DNA from 2 places in the Cupriavidus sp. GW822-FHT02D05 genome. Region 2 is predicted to be linked to the other one. Evidence: predicted binding sites of a transcription regulator. Region 2 holds the regulator's gene; the other holds the start of a gene.
What was found. The regulator FNR, encoded in region 2, switches genes on or off when oxygen is low (the NO sensors DNR and NnrR bind a similar motif). The targets are predictions, from matches to a motif close to TTGATNNNNATCAA.
Positions count from the first base shown of each region.

Region 1: AC1RQK_RS26030 (universal stress protein) is a predicted target of FNR. The motif match lies at 1,926-1,939, and genes of this name have one in related genera.

Region 1 is NZ_JBXAOE010000021.1:44,394-49,978, reverse strand. Features, by position in the region: gene AC1RQK_RS26045 (DUF6691 family protein) at 1-85, opposite strand, end outside; gene AC1RQK_RS26040 (YeeE/YedE family protein) at 94-528, opposite strand; gene AC1RQK_RS26035 (metalloregulator ArsR/SmtB family transcription factor) at 543-863, opposite strand; gene AC1RQK_RS26030 (universal stress protein) at 960-1,811, opposite strand; gene AC1RQK_RS26025 (cobalt-precorrin-7 (C(5))-methyltransferase) at 1,976-2,665, opposite strand; gene AC1RQK_RS26020 (sensor domain-containing protein) at 2,908-5,475, shown strand; gene AC1RQK_RS26015 (M20/M25/M40 family metallo-hydrolase) at 5,517-5,585, opposite strand, start outside.
Region 2 is NZ_JBXAOE010000007.1:245,071-250,655, reverse strand. Features, by position in the region: gene scpB (SMC-Scp complex subunit ScpB) at 1-452, opposite strand, end outside; gene AC1RQK_RS12000 (hypothetical protein) at 579-1,019, shown strand; gene AC1RQK_RS11995 (sulfite exporter TauE/SafE family protein) at 1,043-1,807, opposite strand; gene fnr (fumarate/nitrate reduction transcriptional regulator Fnr) at 2,106-2,831, shown strand; gene AC1RQK_RS11985 (hypothetical protein) at 2,918-3,163, opposite strand; gene AC1RQK_RS11980 (membrane protein) at 3,166-3,384, opposite strand; gene ccoG (cytochrome c oxidase accessory protein CcoG) at 3,452-4,951, opposite strand; gene ccoP (cytochrome-c oxidase, cbb3-type subunit III) at 5,007-5,585, opposite strand, start outside.

The DNA.
Region 1 (5,585 bases), on a different contig from region 2:
GATTGGCCATGCCGGCCAGGATCAGCCCGAGGCCGAACACCAGGCCAGAGGCCAGCGAGATCAGCAAGGAAGAAAGGCGGTTCATGTCGCTCCTCATGCGCCGAGCAGGTGCCGTGCGACAAAGACCGTCGCAAAACCGGCCCCCATGAAGGCCGCGGTGGCCGCCAGCGAGCGCGGAGAGAGCCGCGACAGCCCGCAAACGCCATGCCCGCTGGTGCAGCCCGCGCCGTAGCGGGTACCCAATCCCACCAGCAAGCCGGCTACGACCAGCAGGCCAGCGCCGGCATGGACCCGGATCTCCGGCAGCGCGCCGAACAGGCGCCAGAGCAGCGGTGCCGCCAGCAGGCCAAGCACAAAGGCGATACGCCAGCCGGCTTCCGCGCGCGTTGGCCGCAGCAAGCCACCAACGATGCCGCTGATGCCCGCGATGCGCCCGTTGAACAGCACGAGCGCGGCGGCGGCCAGTCCAATCAGCAGGCCCCCGCCCAGCGCGGACCAGGGCGTGAAGTGTGTCCAGTCGATGATCATGGCCAGTGGCTCCTTCATTCAGTGGGGCAATACAGGGCGTAAAGCGTTTCGAGCACGGCCAGCGCCCGCGCATCGGCAACCGCGTAAAAAATCCGCTTGCCGTCGCGCCGCGTGTTGACCAGCCCTTCCGCGCGCAGCACACCAAGCTGTTGCGACAAGGTGGGTTGATGGATGCCAAGCAGCGCTTCGAGCTCGCCCACCGACATCTCGCCCTGGCTAAGCTGGCAAAGCAGCAGCAGCCTGTCTTCATTGGCGAGGGCGCGCAACATGGCGGTGGCGTCGCCCGCGGCGGCGCGCATCGTGTCCAGGCTCAGGGAGGGAGAAGCCGCTTGCATGGGTTCGGCAAAGGCCGGGCGAGACCCCGGCCTGCTAATCAATATACGGTTTAATATTATATTAAAAGGTATATTGATGCCAGTCGAGACCGACCTTCAATGCGACATCAACACCGGTATGTCGGCGTGGCGCATCAGGGTGCGGGTGGTGCCGCCAGTGACCAGCTCGCGCAGCCGGGCGTGCCCATAGCCACCCGCCACCAGCAGGTCGGCCTGCAAGTGCCGCACCGCCTCCAGCAGTAGTTGGCCAATCCCATGGCTGCCTTGCACGGCGTGCATGACGCTGGTGATGCCCTGGCGCGCCAGGTGATCTCGCAGGCCGGCGTGCGCACCGGGCACATCGGGCATGCCGTGGGTCGCCGAGCCGTCATGCGCGCTGGACGCCGACACCACGGTGACACGCTTGGCCAGGCGCAGCAGAGGCATCGCATCGGCCACGGCCCGGGCGGCTTCCCGCCCACCATCCCATGCGATGGCGACATGTTCGCAGGGTAGATGCCGCACGCCCGGCGGCACCAGCAGCACCGGGCGGCCGGTGTTGAGCAACACATATTCCGGGGTCTGTGCCACCAGCACGGGAATGGATTCCGGCCCGGGCAAGCGGGCCAGGACGACCACGTCCGCCACCCGCCCCTGCTGGACCAGCGCCCAGCCCACGTCGTCCTCGATGACCCGGTGGGTGAAACCCACGCCGGGCGCCGCTTCGCTCATGGCCCGATGAAATGCGGCGCTGGCTTCGGCGCCCTGCGCCAGCAACTGGCGCCGGGCCAGTTCCGCGTAGTATCCCGCCTCGTCGCCCGCGCCCCGGAACGGCTCCAGCCGCATGCCGGTGGCCGTCACCCCGATCACATGGCCGGCCGAGCGCTGCGCCAGTTCCGCAGCCAAGTTGACGCGATCCGCACAGCCGGGATCCGCACCGAGTTCGACCAGCACGGTCTTGAAATCCATGATGTTTTCCTCCGATCCGGAGACCCCTGCACACGGTTGCAGACGTTTTTCCGACTATCCGAAAATGGACTCTACTCCGTGCGCGGGGCAGCGCAAGCGGGCAATGCGGGCGAATTGCGGCAGATCAATGCCGAAAGCCTGCCCCGCGCGGCCGGCGCGCGGGACTACGCAAGCGGCGCCAGCTCGATCTGGCTGGCCATTGGCGCCAGCGCACGGATCAGCATGATGCTCATATCGGTGAACGCCAGCGTGCAACTGGCCAGCGTGCCACGCCAGTCCGCATCGGCCAGCGTCAGGTTCTCCCAGACCTCGACCGGATGCTCGGGCGGCACGCCCTGCGCCACCAGCCAGGCGGCGATATCGCTGGGCATGAAATCCCATGGGCGCGGAATCACGATGGCGTTGCGCTGGTCCGCCAGCACGTGCACCAGATGGCGCTTGAACGGCTCCAGGTCTCCGCGCCGGTGAAAGGTCAGGAAGGTGGTCTCGTCAAAGCAAACCTTGCCGCGCGCAGCCAGCACCTGGGCCGAAGAGATGCCGGGCACGGTATCCACCGGATGGCCGCATGCCCGCTCGACCCGCTCCAGGTACTGGAAACCGCTGAAGTGCATGTCGCCCATGAACAGCACCACGCAGCGCCGGCCGCCATGGTGCTCGGCGGCAACCCAGGCAAGCCGCTCCACCTGGTCCTGGTATCCCATGGTGACCACCTGGGCCGCCGGCGGCACCAGCGGGCGGATGACGTCGATGACCGTGTCGAAGCCGGCCACGATGTCGGCGCCACGGACCAGTTCCGCCACGCCGTGGGTCAGGAAGTCGAGGTGCCCGGGGCCAACGCCGGCGCAGATGATCATGAAGAATCCCGGTTCGATCGATGCAAAAGGGGACGGCGCGCGCATCGCCCCGTCAAGACAGGGCGCAATTATGCCAAGCCATCGGAGCGCGAGGCCTGCGCCGAGGAACGCCTGGCGCAAAAAAAAGTACTTCAGGATCCGGCACTGGATGCCGATAGCTGCTTCAGAGCCGAGTCAATGTCCCGCGAGCCCCCACCGGGCAAGGCAGGCACCCTCGGTCGTTAGCGACGTTTACCTCACTCATGCCAGATAGAGACAAAGCGCTCAGCATAGCCGACCCCCATCAGTTGTTCCGCAATTCGCTCGAGCAAGCCACCGATGCCGTCTTCATCCTGAACACGGACAACAAGGTGATCTTCCTGAACGCTGCTGCGGAGGCACTCTATGGCGCATCCCGTACGCAAGTCTTCGGCATGAACGTGGAGGCGCTCGTGCAAAAGCTGCCGGATGCCGACGCGCAGCGCGCCCAGCCCTTGCCCGCCGTCCGGATACTGAGGCCGGATGGCGAACTTCGCTTTGGCCATGTCGCGGAATCCAGCACCCGCCTGGGCGACGTGACACTGCGCACGCTGCTGGTAAAGGTGGCCAACCACCCGGATGCCAGCCGCGACCATCACCCGTTGCTATCCGTCATTGCCGACGAGATCGACAGTGCCGTGCTGGTGGTCGATGCCGACTGGCACATCGTGTACGGCAACGCCGGGCTCACGCGCATGCTGGGCTACAAGCCCTGCGAGCTGAGGGGCAAGACCCCGCGCGAGATACTGGCCGGCGAGTTCACCGATCCCGGCGTGATGCAACGCTTGCATGCCCAGCGCTCATCCCCGGGCGGCGAGCGCCACGAGGCTCTGGTGTATGCGCGCGACGGCAGCGCACTCTGGGTCAGCGCCACCGTGCGCCATCTGGTCAGCGCGACCGGCGACCGGCATCACGCCATCGTCATCCTCTCCGACATCACCCAGCAGCGGACCTACGAGATGCTGCAGCGAAAGGTACTGCAAGCCATGGTGATGGAGCAGCCGCTGCCCGCCGTGATGGAATTGATCTGCGAAGAAGTACAACGCGTGGCACCCGCCGTGATCGCGTCCGTGCTGCGGGTGGCCGCCGATGGGCGCCTGCACCCGCTGGCCGCGCCTGGCCTGCCGCCCGAGTATTCGGCCGCGCTGGACGGCCTGACCATCGGGCCATCCGTGGGCTCCTGCGGCACGGCCGCCTGGCTGGGCGAGCCGGTGATGGTCAGCGATATTGCCAACGATCCGCTATGGGCGGATTTTCGTGATCTTGCCCTACCCCTCGGCCTGGCGGCATGCTGGTCCTATCCGATCAAGGCAAGCGATGGCCGCGTGCTTGCCACGCTGGCCTTCTACTGCCGCACCGTCCGCCAGCCCGACGCCTTCCACCAGCAGCTGGCCGAGGTATGCGCCTCGCTGTGCAAGCTCGCGTTCGAGCGCGAGGAAGCCGCCGAGCGGATCCTGCAGCTCGACCACTACGATTCACTGACCGGCTTGCCCAACCGCAGCCTGCTGCAGATGCAGGCCGGCACCCTGCTGCTCGCGGCGCGCTCGGCCGGCACCACGCTCAGCGTGCTGTTCGTCGACCTGGACCGCTTCAAGCATATCAACGACTCGCTCGGCCACGTCGGCGGCGACAAGCTGCTGCGCGAGGTTGCGCAACGCCTTAGCGCGCACGCCGGGGATACCGCGCTGGTGGCGCGGCTGTCGGGCGACGAATTCGCGCTGGTGCTCCCCGACTGCGACCGCACCCAGACCATTGCTGCGGGCAAGCGCATCCTGGCCGCGCTGCGCCAGCCGCTGCGCATCGACCACGCCAGCATTGCGCCCTCGGCCAGCATCGGCATCAGCATGTTCCCGGCCGACGGCGATGCGCTGGACTACCTGCTGCACTGCGCCGAGATGGCCATGTACGACGCCAAGGCCGCGGGGCGCAACTTGTTCCGCTTCTTCAGCATCGAGATGAACTGGGCCGCCCAGGAGCGCCTGGCGCTGGAGTCCGCGCTGCGCGACGCCCTGCTGGCCGAGGAGCTTCATCTCAACTTCCAGCCCCAGGTGTTCCTGCGTGATGGGCGCCTCTATGGCCTGGAGGTGCTGGTGCGCTGGCACCACCCGCACTTTGGGATGGTGTCGCCGGACCGCTTCGTGCCACTGGCCGAAGACAGCGGCCTGATTGGCACGCTGGACCGCTGGGTGCTGGAGCAATCGTGCGCGCAGCTAGCTGCCTGGCGCCGGGAAGGGCTTTCCGTACCCACGATCTCCGTCAATATCTCGCCCGCCAGCTTCCGCGACCCGGGGCTGCCTGCGCAAGTGGCCGAGACCCTGGCCCGCCATGGGCTGCCCGCCCAGGCGCTGGTGCTGGAGATGACCGAAGGGCTGCTGATGGAAGACGACGCGGGCCTCGCCGCCACCGTTGCCGCCATCCACGCACAAGGCGTGCGCTTGTCCATGGACGACTTCGGCACGGGGTATTCCAGCCTGGGCTACCTCAGGCAGTTGCCCGTGCACCAGCTCAAGCTGGACAAGAGCTTTGTGATCGACCTGGAAAGCGATGCCGCCGCCCGCGAGCTGGCCAGCGCCGTCATCCGCATTGGCGACAGCCTGAAGCTCGCGGTGATCGCCGAAGGCGTGGAAAACGAAGCCCAGCGGCGCTTCCTGCTATCGCAGGGATGCCATATGGGGCAAGGCTATCTGTTCTCGCGCCCGCTGGATGCCTTGGCGGTGGCGAAATGGATCGCCGCGCCGCAGGCGGTCGAGCGGCAGCCGGCGGAACATGGGGAGCGGCATTCCCGGCGTTGAATGAAGAGGCGGTGGCGGCTTAGGCCGGCACCGCCCGCTGGCTACCTGGCGGCGGCGCGCTTTTCCAGCAACGGCTGGCTCACGCCCTGCACGCCCACCAGCCCGAGCAC
Region 2 (5,585 bases):
TTCTTGGTGGTGGCATAAAGCGCAGGCCGCCCGGGCACGTCACGGTGGCCGATCACCTCGATCCAGCTGCGGTCCTCGAGCTTCTTCACGACTTCGGTGCTGACCGCGACACCACGGATTTCCTCGATATCGCCCCGCGTGACCGGTTGCCGGTAGGCAATGATCGCCAGCGTCTCCATCACGGCGCGGGAGTACTTGGGCGGCTTTTCAGGATTCAGCCGATCCAGGTATTCACGCATGACAGGGCGGCTCTGGAAACGCCAGCCACTGGCCAGTGCCACGAGTTCCACGCCGCGTTGCTCCCAGTCGCGGCGCAGCTCTTCGAGCAGCACACGAATGGTGTCGGCACCGACGTCGTCGGCAAACAGCCGGCGCAAGTCATTGACGCGCAAGGGTTCCTGCGCGCAGATCAGCGCGGTCTCGAGGACGATCTTCGCCTCTTGGGTATTCATGTTGATTGCGTGCAGCCTGTCTTTGCACCTGCGCCCCGGTTGATCCCGGGCGCACTGGAGATTGCGGGTTCAGCGGTAGGGATTGCCACCGCCATCTGGCCGCGCAGCCAACCGCATGCTTGATGCATGCCAGCCGTGCGCCTTCTTTTATTGCATCGGGTGCCGGACCTGACCGGCAGGAGATCGCCCGGCCACCGGCATTATCTGCCAGTCGACGGAGCCCTTGCGTCGCGCCTTCCCCCTGATGTGGCGGACCTGTCCGGCGCGGCGTTTATCATCGAACGCGCCGGGTGCAAGAAAATACGGATATCGGGCCTGCTGGCCTATTTCACCCCGCCCTGCCGTAGCTGGTCTTTTGAACCGAATCTTTTGAACCGGACGGCGGATGGGGAACGGTCCCTGGCGCTGATGCCTGCCTGGGTGTTCCTGGCATGCATCCCTGAGCAGCGGATGCTACCTGACGATGCCACGATGAAATACGTGCGCGATATCGCTGTTCTTGCGATTGTATGGCATTCCCTGGCAAACCTGCAACCGATTCGCACAGCTACCTCAGCGAAGAAGTGACAGATACACCACGAAGCAGCGCTTCAGAAGACCAGGCAGAATCCATGCGCGGCAAGCGTCTCAGGCAAAAGCAGCGCGCGCGCCACCCCGGCCAAGCCAAAGGCCACCACCGCAAGCCCAGCGCCAGCCCGCAACGCCGGGCGCCGCGAAAGCTGCCTGAGATAGCCGGACAGGCCCGAGATCACCAGCAGGTTCGGCAGGGTGCCCAGGCCAAACACGGCCATCACCAGCGCGCCCGACGGGGCATTGCCGGCCAGCAACGCCATGGCAAGAGCACCGTACACCATGCCGCACGGGACCAGCCCCCAGGCTAGCCCCATGCCGTAGCGGCGCAGCAACCGGCCCTGCCCATACGCCCGGGCCACAGCCGGCAAGCGCGCCCCGACGGCACCAAGGCCGCGCAGCAAGCCACCCGCGCCCCGGGCGGCGAGCCGCTCCAGCCAACCCGTACCCATGGTGCGCCCGCGCAACATCCACAAGCCCGACAGCACCAGCATTACACTGCCGACCCCGAACAGCCAGCGCTGCAGCGGCAGGTACTGCGTCTTCCAGACGCCGGCGCCAAGGGCGCCCAGCAAGCCTCCCAGCACCGCATACATGCTCAGCCGCCCGGCATGCATGACAAGCAGTTCCAGCAACCAATGGCCGGGACGCCGGAGCACCGTGGCAGGCACGCGCGCAACGCCGCCCTGCTCCGCCGCCAGCGCGATCCCGCCGCACATGGCGGCGCAGTGCACGCCGCCCAGCAAAGCCAAGGTAAATACGCTGATAAGCACGCCTATGGTCAACTTCTCCTCCCAATCACACAATCGCAACGTCTGGCGCGGTAAAATGCGGCGAACGCGCCCCCGCAGCTCCAAGAGGCGCTATCAACATGAGGCCTTGCGCCCGCGCACACCAGCGCGCTCGCACAACATGACGACGGGCACGGCAAGCCGCGCTGCACAGATAGCGCACTGCCGCAAGACCCGCGCGCCAGGCCGATGTGGATAGCGCTTCCAACCGACGACTCTCAACGTCAAGCTCTCAACTCAATGCGCCCGCCACATCGCGCTTGACTGACTGCGCTAAACCGACAGGCCCCAATTGCTCACCACCATTCCCATTACCGAGATGTCGCCCCGCTGCTCCACTTGCTCGCTCGGCCAGCTCTGCCTGCCCGTCGGCATGTCGCAGCAGGACCTCGAAAAGATGGATACGCTGGTCCAGGACCGGGTGCGCGTACGCAAGGGCGAAACCCTGTACCGCCTCGGCGATCCTCTCACCGCCGTCTACGCGATCCGCTTCGGCACGCTCAAGACCCACCTGACAATGGAAGACGGCCGCTCGCAGATCACGGGCTTCCACCTTCCCGGCGAAGTCGTCGGCCTCGACGGCCTTGGCGAGATGCAGCATGCGTCGGACGCCACCGCGCTGGAAGATACCGAAGTCTGCGTGGTACGCTTTGGCGATCTCCAGACGCTGTCCAACGTCCTGCCGTCGCTGCAGCATCAGTTCATGCGCCTGATGAGCAAGGAGATCTCGCAGGACCAGGTCATGTTGATCACGCTCGGATCGATGCGCGCCGAGGAGCGGCTTGCCGCTTTCCTGATCAACCTGTCCGAGCGCTTGTCCGCGCGCGGCTATTCGGCCTCCGAGTTCGTGCTGCGCATGAGCCGCGAGGAAATCGGCAGCTACCTGGGGCTCAAGCTCGAAACCGTCAGCCGCCTGTTCTCGCGCTTTGCGGAAGCCGGCCTGATCCAGATCCGCCAGCGCCACGTCAAGCTGGTCGACATGGTGGGGATCAAGCAGATCGTCAACAAGTCCTGCTGACCTGCACGTCGCGCGCCGCCCTCGCCCGCGGCGGCTCGCCGCGATGCCGCGCCTGCTGGCCTGAACCGGCAAGGCGCGCATCGCAATCACTCCAGCTCGTCCGTGTCCGCCAGCCGCGTGGGCATGGTGTACAGCGTCAAGCCGCTCGACAGCGCGCACAGCACCCACGCGATCAGGAAACCCACGGTGTAGACCGCCTCCCGCGATGCCTCGACCGGCTGGCCGAAGAAGCGCAGGTCGCCGGGATCGACCATGGAGAATACCAGCGCGGTCGTCAGCCCGGCGACCAGGAAAGCGGGCCACAGCACCCACATCAGCCAGCGTAGCCTCATGATCACCTCGCTTGCGCCGCGACCGGCGCTGCCTGGCGTGCCGCGCTGCCCGCCTTCTCAACCACCAGGCCGTGGCGCGCCACCCCTTCCTCAATGGGCGGATCCGGATGGGTCATGGCCAGCCAGATCGTGACCCCGCAGGCCACCATGGCCACGAACGGCCCACTCATCAGCAGCCACGGCCATGGCTCCTTCCACCAGGGATTACTTTGCTGCGTCATCTGGCCTCCTCTAGATCTAGATCGCGTATGTTGCGTACGGATTGGTGCAACCAGCGTCCCTGCCGCCTCATAGATTGCGCGGCACGATAAAGCTGGTGCTCTGTCGAATCTCCGCGCCATGGCTCCCCGCGCCCTCGTCGGGCACCGCGGTCACTGTGACCTCGATCTTGTGCGTGCCCTGCGCCGCGGACTCGATCGGCACGCGCACCCGGATGGGAATCAGGCGATTGGACGTGGGCTCCAGGTTGCCGGCAGCGTGATCATATTCCACAGCCAGGCCCTTGAGCTCATCGCTGCCCGCGCTGACGGCGACGCGCATTGGCGCCTCGGTCGTGTTGATCAGCTGCAGCCGGTACACGTTCTCGATCCAGCGCCCTTCCACTTCCCGCCCCAGCGCGCCGCGGTCGCGGATGATATCGACCTTGAGCGGCGTGCGCATGGCCAGCGAGGCCATGAAGCCGGCGACCAGCGCCAGCCAGATCACCGAGTAGATCACCGTGCGCGGCCGCACCAGGCGCTTGCGCGCCACGGTCTCGGAGAGCGCGCTGCGCATGGCGTTCTCGGACGTATAGCGGATCAGCCCGCGCGGGTAAGCCATCTTGTCCATGACCTGGTTGCAGGCGTCGATACAGGCGCCGCAGCCAATGCAGTCGTATTGCAGGCCATCGCGGATATCGATGCCAGTAGGACAGACCTGCACGCAGATGCTGCAATTCACGCACGAGCCCAGCCCGGCGGCCTTGTGGTCCGCCTTGCGCGAGCGGCTGCCGCGCGGCTCGCCGCGGCCCACGTCATAGGTGACCACATAGGTGTCGCGATCCACCATCACGCTCTGGAAGCGCGCATACGGGCACATGTACTTGCAGACCTGCTCGCGCATGAAGCCGGCGTTGCCCCAGGTGGCAAACGAGTAAAACAGCATCCAGAACGTCTGCCACGGACCCAGCGAGAGGCTCAGCACCTGCGCGCCGAGCGTGCGAATGGGCGAGAAATAGCCGACGAAGGTAAAGCCCGTCCATAGCGCGATCACGATCCAGAGCGTGTGCTTGGTGGCCTTCAGGCGCAGCTTGCGCACGCTCCAAGGATCGCCGTCCAGGCGGATGCGGGCAAAGCGGTCGCCTTCCACATGCCGCTCGATCCACATGAAGATCTCGGTGTACACCGTCTGCGGACAAGCGTAGCCGCAAAACAGCCGCCCCGCGATCGCCGTGAAGAGAAACAGCGACACCGCGGAGATCACCAGCAGCACGGCAAGGTAGATCACGTCCTGGGGCCACAGCACCAGGCCAAAGATATAGAACTTGCGCGCGCCGAGATCGAACAACATGGCCTGGCGGCCATTCCACTGCAGCCAGGGCATGCCATAGAAGAACAGCTGGGTCAGGACCACCATCCAGACCCGCCAGCTCGAGAACGCACCCGACACCGAGCGCGGATAGATCTTGCGGCGGACTTCGTACAGGGTCTCGTCCGACGTTTCCGCGTCCGCCGAATCAGGCGTGGGCGCTCGCAGCGGCGCCCACGCGGCCCCGTTCCTTTCAAGCGGCTCCGGTCCGGGGGCGTTCATGGGCGAACACCCCCGCCGCGGTGCGGGCCCGGCTGACAAGCATAAGCGCAGTGGCTCATTGCTTCGCCCCCTCGCCTGCGCCGCCGGTGTTGGACAGGCCCCAGACATAGGCCGTCAACATGCGGATACGCTCTGGCGTGAGGATTTCCTCGTGCGCCGGCATATGGTTGTTGTGGCCCTTCAGGATGGCGTCGACGATGTTCGCCTCCGAGCTGCCGTACAGCCACACGCGGTCCGACAGGTTAGGCGCGCCAAGCGCCTGGTTGCCCTTGCCGGTGGAGCCATGGCAGGCCGCGCAGGTGGACTTGAACGTGCTCTCGCCGCGCGAGGCGCGGATCGGGTCGTAAGACAGGCCGGACAGCGAGCGCACGTATTGCGCCACGTCGCCAGCGAGCTTGCCGTCGATGGTCGAGGCGAACGACGGCATCACGCCGTTGCGGCCCTTGGTAATGGTCTGCGTGATGGTCTCGGGCTCCCCGCCGTACAGCCAGTCGTTATCGGTCAGGTTGGGAAAGCCGCGGCTGCCGCGCGCATCGGAGCCGTGGCATTGCGCGCAGTAGTTGAGAAACAGGCGTTGCCCGATCTCGCGCGCCGCCGGGTCGGCCGCCACCTGCTTGACGTCCATCTGCATGTA